Regions from separate parts of the Robertmurraya sp. GLU-23 genome, predicted to be linked through region 2. Evidence: riboswitches for the same ligand, from Rfam matches in the RefSeq annotation. Region 2 holds a riboswitch; each other region holds the start of a gene.

Region 1 (3,129 bases), on a different contig from region 2:
ATAGTATAGATCATTCACCATCCATCTATCATACAGACCAAATCATATAAATGAGGGAAGTGTAGGGAGTATGTTTGAATCAATTCCAATATTATTTGATCGGATCTCGGAAGATTATAAGTTATACGAAATGGAAAATGATTTAAGAATAGCTATGGAAAGAGAAGAATTCATTCTACACTATCAACCAAGAGTCGATACATATACGGGGGAAATAAAGGGAGCTGAAGCACTTATCCGCTGGAATCATCCTAAATGGGGAATGATTTCTCCAATAGAATTCATCCCAATGGCAGAAGAAAGAGGATTAATAGATGAAATGAGTGTATGGATTCTCCAAAAGGTTTGCAGATTGCTTACAAAGTGGGAAAAAGTAGGGGTTAATTGCGTTCCTATTTTCATTAATCTTTCTGCAAAAACATTAAAGAGAGCAGATTTTATTCCAACTGTTATAAAACATTTAAAAGAATATCGAGTGAGTCCAAGTTTATTAGAAATTGAGATTACAGAGAATTCCATGCTTGAAATGGATGAAGCTGTTTTCTCCAATATTGAAATGCTCAAGGACCTAGGAATATCCATTTCGATAGACGACTTTGGTACAGGATTTACTTCCATTACTCATTTGAAAAAGCTTAAGGTTCAATTTATTAAAATTGATCGTTCTTTTATTAATACTATGTTGGAAAACCCAGAAGACTCCATTATCGTAGAATGCATTCATTTTCTGGCCAAAGGCTTTAATCTAAGGGTTGTTGCAGAAGGGGTTGAAACCATTGAACAGTGGGAACTTTTGAGGAACATGAACTGTCATTTTATTCAAGGGTATTTATTTAGTAAGCCACTGGAAGAAAAACAGTTTGAATATGTTATTTCAAAGGAAACAGGATTATCCCTTTCTACTAAATAGTTAACTGAATTTTCCACTAAAATGATTCAAAAAAACGACGATATATTTATTAAATAAACCATCGATAATGGCAAACTTATTGAAAAATAAGGACGCAAAGCTACGGGTCTAAAGCTAGGTTCAGCAATGATCGCCGGGTTTCCGAAAGGGTTGGAATAATATGGATAGGGACAGTCTACCCTATTCTATTTAGCTCACCAATCTTTTTGGTGAGCTTTTTTACACCTATTAATTAAAAACAATACGCTTTGGGTCTATCTCTGATAGAGATTAAATAATTCAAGGAGGTAGAAAAAATGGGTTTAGTAATAGAAAAAGAAGAACTGAGGAAAACCACTATTTTTAAATTTAAAGGGATTTTGGATATATCAACTGCAAATGTGATTGATCCATTACTGGAAGAAACTCATGGCATCCATACCCTTGTTTTTGACTTTAGTGAATTAGATTTTATTGATTCTACTGGTATAGGTTCAATAATAAACTCTATTTATTTGTCACAGGAAAATAATTTTCAACTAAAACTTTCAGGAATGAACGAACTTACTCACCAAATATTTGAAACTGTAGGAGTATATCGTATTTTAGATACGATACAAAGGGAGGTTGTTTAATGTATTTTGACAGCCTCACATACAATTATCCTACTAAAACAGAAGACAAACAAAATGTCTTTGATAAATCTTTACAAAGGGAAATAAATTTAGCAAGAAATATTCAGTCTCAACTTCTTAATGGGAAAACTCCTACCTTTGAAGGTGGGGAGGTATCAGGTTCATCCCTTCCTGCTCGGCTAATCGGTGGTGATTATTATGATTTTTATCTTTTAGTAAATGGGAACATTCGGATTGTCATTGGTGATGTAATGGGAAAAGGGATACCTGCAGCGATGTTAATGATATTAACAAGAGGAGCTTTTAGGAGTGCAGCTGAAAGTACCAAAGGTCCAGGCGAGACCTTAACAGCCATGAACCAAGCACTTTATCAAGACTTAAGAACGTTAAAGTCATTTGTCACTCTTTTTTGTGCGGATTGGAATCCTAAATCTGGAATCTTAACTTACGCCAATGCGGGTCATAATCTCCCTCTTTTTATTAAGGGGAAAAGTAATAATATTGAGGAACTACCAAATGTAAAAGGAATTATGGTTGGGGGACTACCTAATCAAGTCTATAAAGAAAATAATGTATATCTTGAAGAACTAGATACAATCTTTTTTTATACAGATGGAATTATTGAAGCCCAAAATGATGCGGGTGAAAGATATAAATTGGAAAGATTAATTCAAACATTGGTACAAAACAAAGATCTAGGGGTAGGAGAACTAGAGAAATGTGTCATGAACTCAATTGAGAAATTTACAGAGGGTGTTCCTCAAAAAGATGATATCACAATGGTTTTATTAAAAATAAGCCAACAAAAGGCTGACATTACCAGTCTTAATTCTCCTGTTTTTGGTTAGGAGGGATTCTTTCATGCAAAGTATATTATCTAAAGGAAGTAGCATAAACGAAGCGATAATTGTGGGTCTTGAGATACTAGATACAACGAGGGATAAAGTAAATATTGAGATTATTGAGCAGGGTACAAAAGGAATATTGGGCATTGGATCAAAAAAATCAGTCGTCAAGTTAACAAAGGTATCCACTTCTTCCAAACCTGAAATGGAGGATCTTTTAAATGAAATGATTAAAGGAGAAAGTTTTGAAGAAGAAGAAAATTTAAAAAACATCTTATATGAAGACAATACGAAACAGGTTGAAGTAGATCCACTTGAAGGAAAGGTTTGGATATCGAATGGAAGAATAAAATTCAAAGCATCAGCAAATCACTTTCCTACAATTACTATTCAACCGGGAATTAAATTGTATAGAAATAATTTACTTGTTAATGAAAAAACGGCGGTCATTTCTGACTTGGATCTATACGACATCGAAGGGGAAAATATTGAGTTCGAAACCAAATGGAAAGTAATAATGGATAATCAAAAGTTAGTAGCTCAGTTATCTATTGAACCAGGTTATCGTATTATTCGGACAATCCCAGATATGGAAGCAAAAAATCATTTAGATGTATCAGCTATTGAGAAAAAAGAAGTAAATAATACACTAACTTTTCCAGAAGTTATGCAAAAACTTGAAGAAATGGGTGTTAAACAGGGGATAAACGAAAGCCAGATTCAAAAAGCAATTGATGCCTTGGTTCCATCTACATTTGAG
Region 2 (3,129 bases):
TACTGATGTTCTTCCGGCTTTTTATACAAGAACAAGTCCTTTCCAAGTGAACGTTCAAGTGGAAGATGAAAAGGAAGCAGCGAGCATGATTCGTACAAAGTGGGAATTAGGATTGAACGGTGGAGTGGTGATTGCTAACCCAATCCCGGAAACAGATGCTCTTGAAGAGGAATTTATCAATAATGTGATTGAAACGGCATTAACAGAAGCAAAGGAAAATGAGATTGCGGGTAAAAATGTCACTCCATTCCTTTTAGCAAAGGTAAAAGAACTTACAGAAGGAAGAAGCTTAGAAGCAAATATTGCATTGGTTAAAAATAATGCTGATGTTGGATCAAAAATAGCAGTTCAACTTAACACTCTATCTTAAAAATATTTTTGAGGAGTCAGTCTCACAAGGACTGATTCCTTTTTTTTTGCATAAAAATAGTACTAGATTTACAATTTTGAAAATGTACACTGTAACGAACAATTTGTTCTTAAAAAAATTATAAAAGTAAGAAAGAAGGAGAAAAGAGCTGAAAACTAAAGGGAATTGTTCATTATAACGAAAAAATGGTCATTTTAGAGTGTTTAGTTTACCCTCACATCCGTCTAAAATAAAAGTAAATTATTCTTTATATAGAACGAAAAATAATAGAATAAGAAACGAAAACTATTAGAATAGTAGGTGGCGGGAATGTACCGGAAAAACTGTGACAAATGTTATCGTCCATCATACAGCAGTTCGGAAGCAGGGGAATGGATCTGTCCGATATGTGGTCATAATCTAACAAAGTTACCTTTTTTTGATGCGGTTACACTTGAAAGGGTACATGTAAATATCATTCCTATCCAAAGAAAATTAAAAGCATATGAGAATCAAAAACTAGGAATAAAGACTTAATCATTAAAAGTCAGAAAATTTTAAAAATGATTTCGACAGTGGGCGACATGAAGACTTATGATTTTTGTGCTTGATCTTACAAATGTAAAAAATTGTATAAATTCTTTAGGGCTCAATTGTTCCTTATGAAGGTCCTTGTCGAATAGTGTAACTAAAAAGTTGGGAAAGTTTTTAAGTGTATGACAAATTTTTACACAATTTACTAAAAACGAGTAGTAAAATGATTGATAAGTGAATCACATGGGGAGAGCAAAACACAGAAAAAGGCAAACCTTCTGAAAAGGGGGGACGCAAAGTCGCAGGTCTAAGGTAGTTAGAAGTTTTTTTGCTAAGACGGCTGGACTGCCTGGAATACGATTGTATTTTAGGGGGAGATTGAGGAATGTTGGAAACGAGTGAAGTGACGTTAGAAGAACTAGACTATGAGTGGATGATGTTGATTCTTGAAGCAAAAAAGTTAGGTTTAGAGAAAGAAGAGATTAGAAGATTTTTAGGTGAGAATGAAATTAGAGGATAAAAAGAAACTAGCTTACATAGCAGGTTGTTTCATACATAGAATGAAAGTATTTCCGTTAGGGTCGGACCGTATGGGAATGCTTTTTATTTTGGAAAAAAAGACAAAATCACCTGGATTTTGTCTTTTTGTTTTAGTTATTATTTGATTGATTACTTCTCCATTTATTAAACTCAAGAAACTCTTTAAACTGATCCTTTGAAACCCCGGAGTTCATAGCCTCTTTCACAAGCTTCATCCAATCAGAGTCTAGTTCATCTTTATTTGGATGCTCGTGTATAAGATGGTCAACTGGTACATGAAGGACAGCTGAAATTTTCTCGAGAAATTGGATAGACGGATTCGTTTGTAAATTTCTTTCTAATGAACTTAAATATGATTTAGCGACACCAGCCTGTTCAGCTAGCTCAGACATGGACATTTTCTTTTCAAGACGAAGTTTCTTAACACGATCTCCAATCATCTAGATCACTCACCTATCTCTCTGTATGAATTCATAATAGCAAAAAAAATTCGTTAGTTCCATATTCAGAACGAAAATAGTAGGTTCCGTTCTTAAAAATTCTTTAGTTAGTCACAAATGGATAGTTATTACGGTTCTAGTGATTAAAAGCTGATAAATAACTTTTAACCCTTCTATGTAGCATTATACACAATACCATTCGTATTGAAAGTGATAATTGTGGGCGTAACTAAAAAATTCCCACTGTCCACCCCAGACGCACAAAACCACCCCATCTGTCCACGAACGGTGACAGACACCACCAAAAGACAGAATGCCCATTTTGTCCACGGAGGGTGTCTGACACCCTTTTATACCCGGGATGGGGGTGGGTGAAACCTATTTTTTTTGTTCGACAAATTCTTTTTTTGTGTTTGTTGATTTTAAAGGGGGGAAGGGAATTCAATCAAACGTTTGATTGACTATTGTTTGAGGTTATCTAACAAAATTAGACATAGGAATGCTTTGCTAATATAGACCGTTAGAGAGTACAATATAGACTATACATTATTGGGATTTGGGGAAGTGAGATAAATGATTGTATTAAAATCACCTCGTGAAATAGAGGCCATGAAAAAAGCAGGGGAGCTTCTGGCTGCTTGTCATAAAGAAATAAAAAAAATGATCCGACCAGGAATAACAACTTGGGAAATTGACCAGTTTGTTGATAAATATTTAGCACAGCATGGTGCAATTGCTCAGCAAAAGGGGTATAGAGGTTACGAATACGCCACATGTGCTAGTATTAATGATGAGATATGTCACGGCTTTCCGAGAAAAGACCCTCTAAATACAGGGGACATTGTTACAATAGATATGGTTGTCAATGTGAATAGCGCCTTAGCAGACTCTGCATGGACATATATCGTTGGAGAAGCTTCTGAAGAAACAACCCGCCTTGTAGAGGTAACTAAAAAGAGCTTATTCAAAGGAATTGAAGCAGCCGTCGTAGGAAATCGAATCGGAGATATCGGACATGCGATTCAAACCTATGTGGAAGGAGAGGGATTCTCGGTCGTAAGAAACTTTATTGGCCATGGAATTGGCCCCTCCATTCATGAAAAGCCGGATGTTCCACACTTTGGACTACCAGGAAAAGGTCCTCGCATAAAAGAGGGAATGGTATTTACGATCGAACCGATGGTTAATGTTGGAAGCTATGAAACAAAGATGGATTCCAATGGTTGGACCGCTCGTACTGTGGACGGAAAAAACTCAGCTCAATTT
Region 3 (3,129 bases), on a different contig from region 2:
CTTTTACACTATACATCGCGACATCTGCATTTCTAATTAATATGTCCCCTGTATGACCATGGCACGGATACATACTAATTCCAATACTAGCTGATACATAAAACTCTCGGTCATTAATAACAATCGGGTCTTTTATTGCTTGTAATATTTGTTCAGCCACTGCTTTGGGTTGTTTCTCATTTTTCATCTTTTTCAAAAGGATGACAAATTCATCACCACCCATGCGGGTTACGATCCCTTTCTTCGGAATATTTGACTGAATCCGCCTTGCTACTTCACTTAAAACCTTATCGCCTACCGCATGTCCGAAAGTATCATTAATAGGCTTAAAGCGGTCTAAATCAATAAATAAAATCGCAAACTCATCTTGTCTAGTAATTAATCGGTCGATAACATCTTTTAAAAATCGGATATTCGGAAGATTCGTTAACGTATCATGCGAAGCCAAGTATTGGATTTCCTTTACTTGATTATCCCTTTCAATCGCTACACCGGTTAAGTAACTGAATACTTTAAGTAATTCGATTTCATAAGATTTTGGTTTCCGTACATCAGGATGATAGATCGCAAATGTACCGAATAATTCTCCTTGCGACGATAAGATCGGAATTGACCAACAGGAATGCAATTGATAGCTCAAAGGGATCGTCTTCCAGTTGGACCAAGATGGGTCAGTTTCTATATCCGAGACAATAGCTATCTCTTTCGTAAAAGCTGCATGTCCACAAGATGCAAAGTTCAAGCCAACTGGAAATCGGTCGATTTTCTTTAAAAAGCTTTCTGGAAAACTATGTGAATACCCATTACGTAACCAATTCTCACTCTCTTCATAAAACATAATGGAGCAAATACTGTTACTAGATAGTGCCTCCACAGCATTCACAATATTTTGAAAAACATTAGTTAAGGGTTCACCTGACGCAATCATTTGTAGGGCTTTATACTGTTTATCACTAATGGCTTGGTATTTTTCTTGCTCAGTAATATTTCTACCTACTACAACTAAACTATCCTCATGTCCGTTCTCATCGTACATAGGAATCTTTCTTACATGGAACGTATAGTCATTCCCATCCATTCGAAACGATTCTTTTAATTGATATTCTTTTTTACTTAACCATGCTTGATTGTCTGAATGAACACAAATAGGTCCATAATTCTCATACTTTTTGTATTCCTGTGCCAGCTGTTCATCCGTTTTCCCTATATATGCCCCTTCCTCAATTTCAAATAGTTGCAGGGTCTTTTGATTTGCTTCAATCCATCGTCCATTCACATCTTTTACAATTAAATAATCACTACTTGTATGAAACACTTTCTCCAATAAATCGAATTTTTGGTTGCTCATGACATTACCTTCTTCTTTTATATTTCTTTTGAAATGTTAAAGGGGTATGGTCCATACTTTGTGAAATATAGAAAAGACCTACACCCAAAGGGATATAGGTCTTCCAATTATTCCCTTGGCAACTCAGCCATCATAGTTCCTTTAGAACCTTAGATCTGTAGCTTTGCGTCCCCACCTTTCAATGGGTTTGCCTTTTTCAATTTTATTTTTATTTTAGCAAACCCATTATAGAAGTTTTGTCGAAAATAGTCGATAACTATGATAAAAGTCACTGTTTTTTATCAAAAATCATTCTTTATCCCTATTAATTATCTGATTATAATTTTTGCTTAAAAACATGTTTATCAAATATATTTTAAGGGTATAAGTTCTTGGGGAATTGTAAAGGGGGAACATCTCTTGGAATTTACATATCAAGCTTCTTTTGACTTAAAACACTTTATTGAAGAAAATAAAGAAAAATTTAAGAACTCACTTCTTTTAGAGGCTGTAAATGTAAAAGGTCGGATTGATGAAATACTAAGAATCGGTAATATCAATTTAGTTTCGAATGCTCAAAAGCTAGTAATCGACATTATCGATGGCAATGAGGATGAACTGAAAGCTTTTGCCAAGAAAGAAGGAATTGTATGGGCTACTCATTCAATTGAATTATCCTTCAAACTGGAATGGGTTCAAGCGATACGACGAACAATTTGGATGTTTATTCAATCGTTTAACACTCTTTCCAAAAAATACGAGTTAGATGACTTCTTTCAGCTAGAGCTACAAATCAATAACCGAGTCGACCAGTTTCTGAACACTTTCTTTATAAGTTATTCAAAATACAAAGATTCCCTGATTGTTGCACAAAGACAACTAGTTGAAAATCTATCAGTACCTATTATTCCAATCACTTCTTCTGTATGTATTTTACCTTTAATTGGGTCGGTAGACTCCTTCCGAACTGAGATATTAGAAGAAAAGGTTCTAACAGAGATTGGAAGACTTCGTATACAAACGTTAATCATTGATTTATCCGGAATTGGCGATATGGAACCTGACGTTATCGATCATCTTATGAAAATTATCGACGGCACTTCTATGATGGGTTGCCACTCGATTATCACCGGTTTACGTGCAGAAGTTGTGAAAAAAATGATTCATTTAGATGTTTCAGCATTCTTTAAGAAAACAAAAACATTAGGAACATTGCAACAAGCATTAAGGCAATATTTTGTTCAGTAAAAAAACCAGGGGTTTATTCCCTGGTTTCTATATCGCAAATCGATGGTTACCAATTGTTTCAGTCACTTGTCTTGTTAAAATCCATGTATCCGTTGCAATTTCAGGATTATAAAAATATATAGCCTCTGAATCATTCTCTTTGTCAACCAAGGCTTCTTCTACAGCTTCCATTGATTCCTCATCCGCCGGCTTGTTAATCTCACCATTTTGTACTGGAGAAAATGCATACGTACCAGATACCTGCTCATATACAACTTCTTTGACAGTATCAGGGAATTCCTCATGCTCTACACGGTTAATAATAACCTCTGCAACAGCCACTTTCCCTTTATACGGCTCACCTTTTGCTTCCGCAGTTACAAGTCGGGCCATTAATTCCTTTTCCTGATCTGTAACATCAATTTCCTTTTCATATAATGTTGGGAATTTATCATGATTCTCTTTCATTAATTCAAGAGCAGAATTGTCAGTTTTACTAACTACTTTCCAAGATGTTTCTCCACTTTTCACTGAAAGAGTTTGTTCAGCTGCGCTCGAAGTAGTTTCGAAACCAA
Region 4 (3,129 bases), on a different contig from region 2:
TTGATCCTTAATAAGATGTTGGAGATTGCCGAGAAAGAGAATCTAGTGACTGATTCTGGGGGCATTCTAAATTCGTTAAAAGAGAGGGAAAAAAGAGGCGGTCTCGGGATTCCTCAGACCAATTTAGCCTTATTTCATGCAAGAAATAAGCATGTACGTGAGCTGATCTTCCAAATTGCCCATCTGCCTAATCCTTGTCTGGTTAGGGGAATGGATGGAAACCTGGTTATGATGAAGAACCTCTTGCTCATGCTGGCCCCATTAGAGTTAAGTAACAGACAGCAGGAGATTATTAGCTTAATTAGTACAAATATTATTGAGACCGATGAAGCTATTTTGATTTTTTCATCGGCAAATGAAGAGCTAATTTATAAGAGGTTAGAGTCTATTTTTTCGGATTATCTACAGTCGAATTTAAAAATAAATGATAGAGGGATGATGTAATGAAACTAGCAGTACATTTTGGAGCAGGTAATATCGGGAGAGGATTTATTGGAGCCCTTTTTTCTCAGTCAGGATACCATGTTACTTTCATAGATATTGCCGAACCAATTATTAATCAATTAAATGAAGAAAAACAATATAAAGTAAAGCTTGCAACAGATGCACAAGAGAGTATTCTTATTGAGAATGTTTCAGGATTGAATAATCTAACACAGGAAAATGAAGTAATAGAAACAATCAAGAAGGCAGCCTTTTTAACGACGGCTATTGGACCTAACATCCTCCCGAGAATCGCACCATTAATCGCAAAGGGATTGGCTGCTAGGGTAGAAGAAAATAATGACAAGCTGTATGTAATTGCCTGTGAAAATCAAATTTCCGCTACCGATCTTTTAAGAGGCTATATCTTTGAGCATCTTGATGATCAAATGCAAGAAAAGGTACTTGCTCATGTAGAATTCTTAAATTCAGCTGTGGACCGGATTGTACCGATTCAAAATAATCAAGGTTCTCTAGATGTGCTTGTTGAACCTTACCATGAATGGGTGGTAGAAACGAAAGAAGAAATTCCTCCTATTGAAGGAATGATTATCGTTCCTGAATTAGCTCCATTTATTGAAAGAAAGTTGTTTACGGTTAACACAGGACATGCCGTGATTGCTTATTTCGGTTATCTTGCCAACAAAGAAACGATTGACCAAACTCTAGCGGATATGGATATCTACAATCAGGTGAAGGCCACACTTGGTGAGACGGGTGCTTATTTAATCAAACAGTACCATCTAGATCCGGGAGAACATCAAAAATATATTGAGAAAATCATTAAACGTTTTGAAAATGCTCATCTACATGACGGTGTGACAAGAGTAGGTCGTTCCCCGTTAAGAAAGCTTGGGCCAGAGGATCGACTCGTACGTCCAGCCCAACAGGCTCAAAAAGTGGGCCTTTCTTACGATAATTTAGCAAAGGCTATTGCTGCAGCCTTACTTTTTGATTACAAAGAAGATGAAGATGCAGTAAAGCTTCAGTCAATGATTAACAAACATGGAGTGTCGTATGTGCTTCAACAAGTATGTGGTCTTGAGGACTCAAGCCAACTTGCTAAAGAGATTATTAGACACTATGAAGGATTGAAGGGGTAAATTCTTTCTAAATTAAGGTTGTCGGATGGTTACCGTCAACCTTTTTTTTATAATGTTGGTAATAGCTTAATTAGGGTTTAATGTGATAAAATTTGTGAAAAGGTTTCTAAACATAGTTCAATTAATAGTCGATTTTAAAGGAAATATACCATCGATAATGGCAAACTTATTGAAAAATAAGGACGCAAAGCTACGGGTCTAAAGCTAAGTACAGTAATGATCGCCGGGTTACCGAAAGGGTTGGATTAATAAAATGGTAGGATTATTCCCTATTTTTATTAAAGCTCACCAATCTTTTGGTGGGCTTTTTATTATTCGTTATTATCATACATTCTTAAACAATTTAACTTTTCGAAAATAAAATGGGTTAGTTACAAGTTATCACTAACATGAGGTATAAAAATGGACAAAATCATACATTCTCTGAAAAGTTTTCGTTACACCAAAGAGATAAGTAAAATATTATCTAGGATTGAGCCAACAATGAAGAATACACTTGATTTGAGTGAGATATTTAAGGAATTATACAAAAACGATGTGATTAGTGAAGCTGATTTCATGGCTATGGAAACAAAAATGATGTTACATCGTTGTACAAGGCTACTCGAACATCGTGTTAAAGGGATTGATTGCGGAATTTATCTTTTTGATGAAAAGGAACAAAAACTATGGAATGCATCAATTTCAAAAGTATCTCAGCACTATAATGATTATTCTCAAGGCCTATCTACAGTTAATGATATTCAGGATGGTGACGACATACCTGTTTATGGAAAAGAGATTGTAGCCATATCAAATGTGGAGAAAGGAGAGGACATAGTTTCTCTGAACCACAAAACGGATTTATTAAAGGCGGGCTATAAGGCTGTTTGTTGCATCCCAATCCAGTATAATGATAAAATGGTTGGACATACCGTAGTGTTTTCTGAGAACATAAGAGAATTTACAATTCATGAAATCAATATGTTTAGCAAAGGGAACGAGATGATTGAGGAACAACTAGCAAGAGTGAAGTCTCATTTATTATCGGTTATAAAACAAACTGATTAAAAGGTGAATACTATGTTTGGTTTTGGTGAGAGACTTAAAGAATTAAGACAAAAACACCAGTTAACAATGGAAAATGCTGCGAAAATAGTAGGAGTGGCTAAATCCACCTATGCGGGGTACGAATCGGAATTTAGACAGCCTTCCCTTGAAAAACTCGTTATGTTTGCAAATTATTATAAGGTTTCGGTCGATTATTTGTTAAATGTAGCCCCTCTTCAAGAATTAAACGTAAAAGAAGTGCTTTCACATAAAGAACTTCATTGGGAAGGGATTCCTCTTCAAGAAGAGGATTTTCAACAAATTAGAATACTTTTAGAAAAGATTAGTCATTCAAAGAACCATAAGGAAAAATTAGGTTAATTAACAGGAAGCTCATTTGAGTTTCCTGTTTTTTTATTGTATGGAGCTTGCAAAATAATAGTAAAAATTGGGTATTGTACCAAATATTAAAATTAAGAAATTTGTAATATTTTAATGTTAAAACTTTCCTACT

What was found. A riboswitch is a leader RNA that binds a small molecule or an ion and turns the genes downstream of it on or off. The one in region 2 is predicted to bind cyclic di-GMP.
Region 1: linked by a shared signal. The riboswitch ahead of ACVBAX_RS20245 (STAS domain-containing protein) and the one ahead of ACVBAX_RS24375 (anti-repressor SinI family protein) in region 2 are both predicted to bind cyclic di-GMP.
Region 3: linked by a shared signal. The riboswitch ahead of ACVBAX_RS18875 (EAL domain-containing protein) and the one ahead of ACVBAX_RS24375 (anti-repressor SinI family protein) in region 2 are both predicted to bind cyclic di-GMP.
Region 4: linked by a shared signal. The riboswitch ahead of ACVBAX_RS17175 (GAF domain-containing protein) and the one ahead of ACVBAX_RS24375 (anti-repressor SinI family protein) in region 2 are both predicted to bind cyclic di-GMP.

The regions. Positions count from the first base shown of each region.
Region 1 covers NZ_JBRKCV010000016.1:101,140-104,268, reverse strand. Annotated here, with positions in the region: gene ACVBAX_RS20255 (Spo0E family sporulation regulatory protein-aspartic acid phosphatase) at 1-50, shown strand, start outside; gene ACVBAX_RS20250 (putative bifunctional diguanylate cyclase/phosphodiesterase) at 71-910, shown strand; cyclic di-GMP riboswitch class I at 970-1,056, shown strand; gene ACVBAX_RS20245 (STAS domain-containing protein) at 1,207-1,524, shown strand; gene ACVBAX_RS20240 (PP2C family protein-serine/threonine phosphatase) at 1,524-2,372, shown strand; gene ACVBAX_RS20235 (flagellar assembly protein A) at 2,386-3,129, shown strand, end outside.
Region 2 covers NZ_JBRKCV010000027.1:17,408-20,536, reverse strand. Annotated here, with positions in the region: gene ACVBAX_RS24385 (pseudouridine-5'-phosphate glycosidase) at 1-370, shown strand, start outside; gene ACVBAX_RS24380 (hypothetical protein) at 680-886, shown strand; cyclic di-GMP riboswitch class I at 1,142-1,236, shown strand; gene ACVBAX_RS24375 (anti-repressor SinI family protein) at 1,269-1,403, shown strand; gene ACVBAX_RS24370 (helix-turn-helix domain-containing protein) at 1,534-1,863, opposite strand; gene map (type I methionyl aminopeptidase) at 2,437-3,129, shown strand, end outside.
Region 3 covers NZ_JBRKCV010000014.1:47,135-50,263, reverse strand. Annotated here, with positions in the region: gene ACVBAX_RS18875 (EAL domain-containing protein) at 1-1,348, opposite strand, end outside; cyclic di-GMP riboswitch class I at 1,463-1,550, opposite strand; gene ACVBAX_RS18870 (STAS domain-containing protein) at 1,748-2,575, shown strand; gene ACVBAX_RS18865 (cell wall hydrolase) at 2,603-3,129, opposite strand, start outside.
Region 4 covers NZ_JBRKCV010000011.1:157,051-160,179, forward strand. Annotated here, with positions in the region: gene ACVBAX_RS17165 (BglG family transcription antiterminator) at 1-444, shown strand, start outside; gene ACVBAX_RS17170 (mannitol-1-phosphate 5-dehydrogenase) at 444-1,586, shown strand; cyclic di-GMP riboswitch class I at 1,736-1,822, shown strand; gene ACVBAX_RS17175 (GAF domain-containing protein) at 1,989-2,636, shown strand; gene ACVBAX_RS17180 (helix-turn-helix domain-containing protein) at 2,649-2,996, shown strand.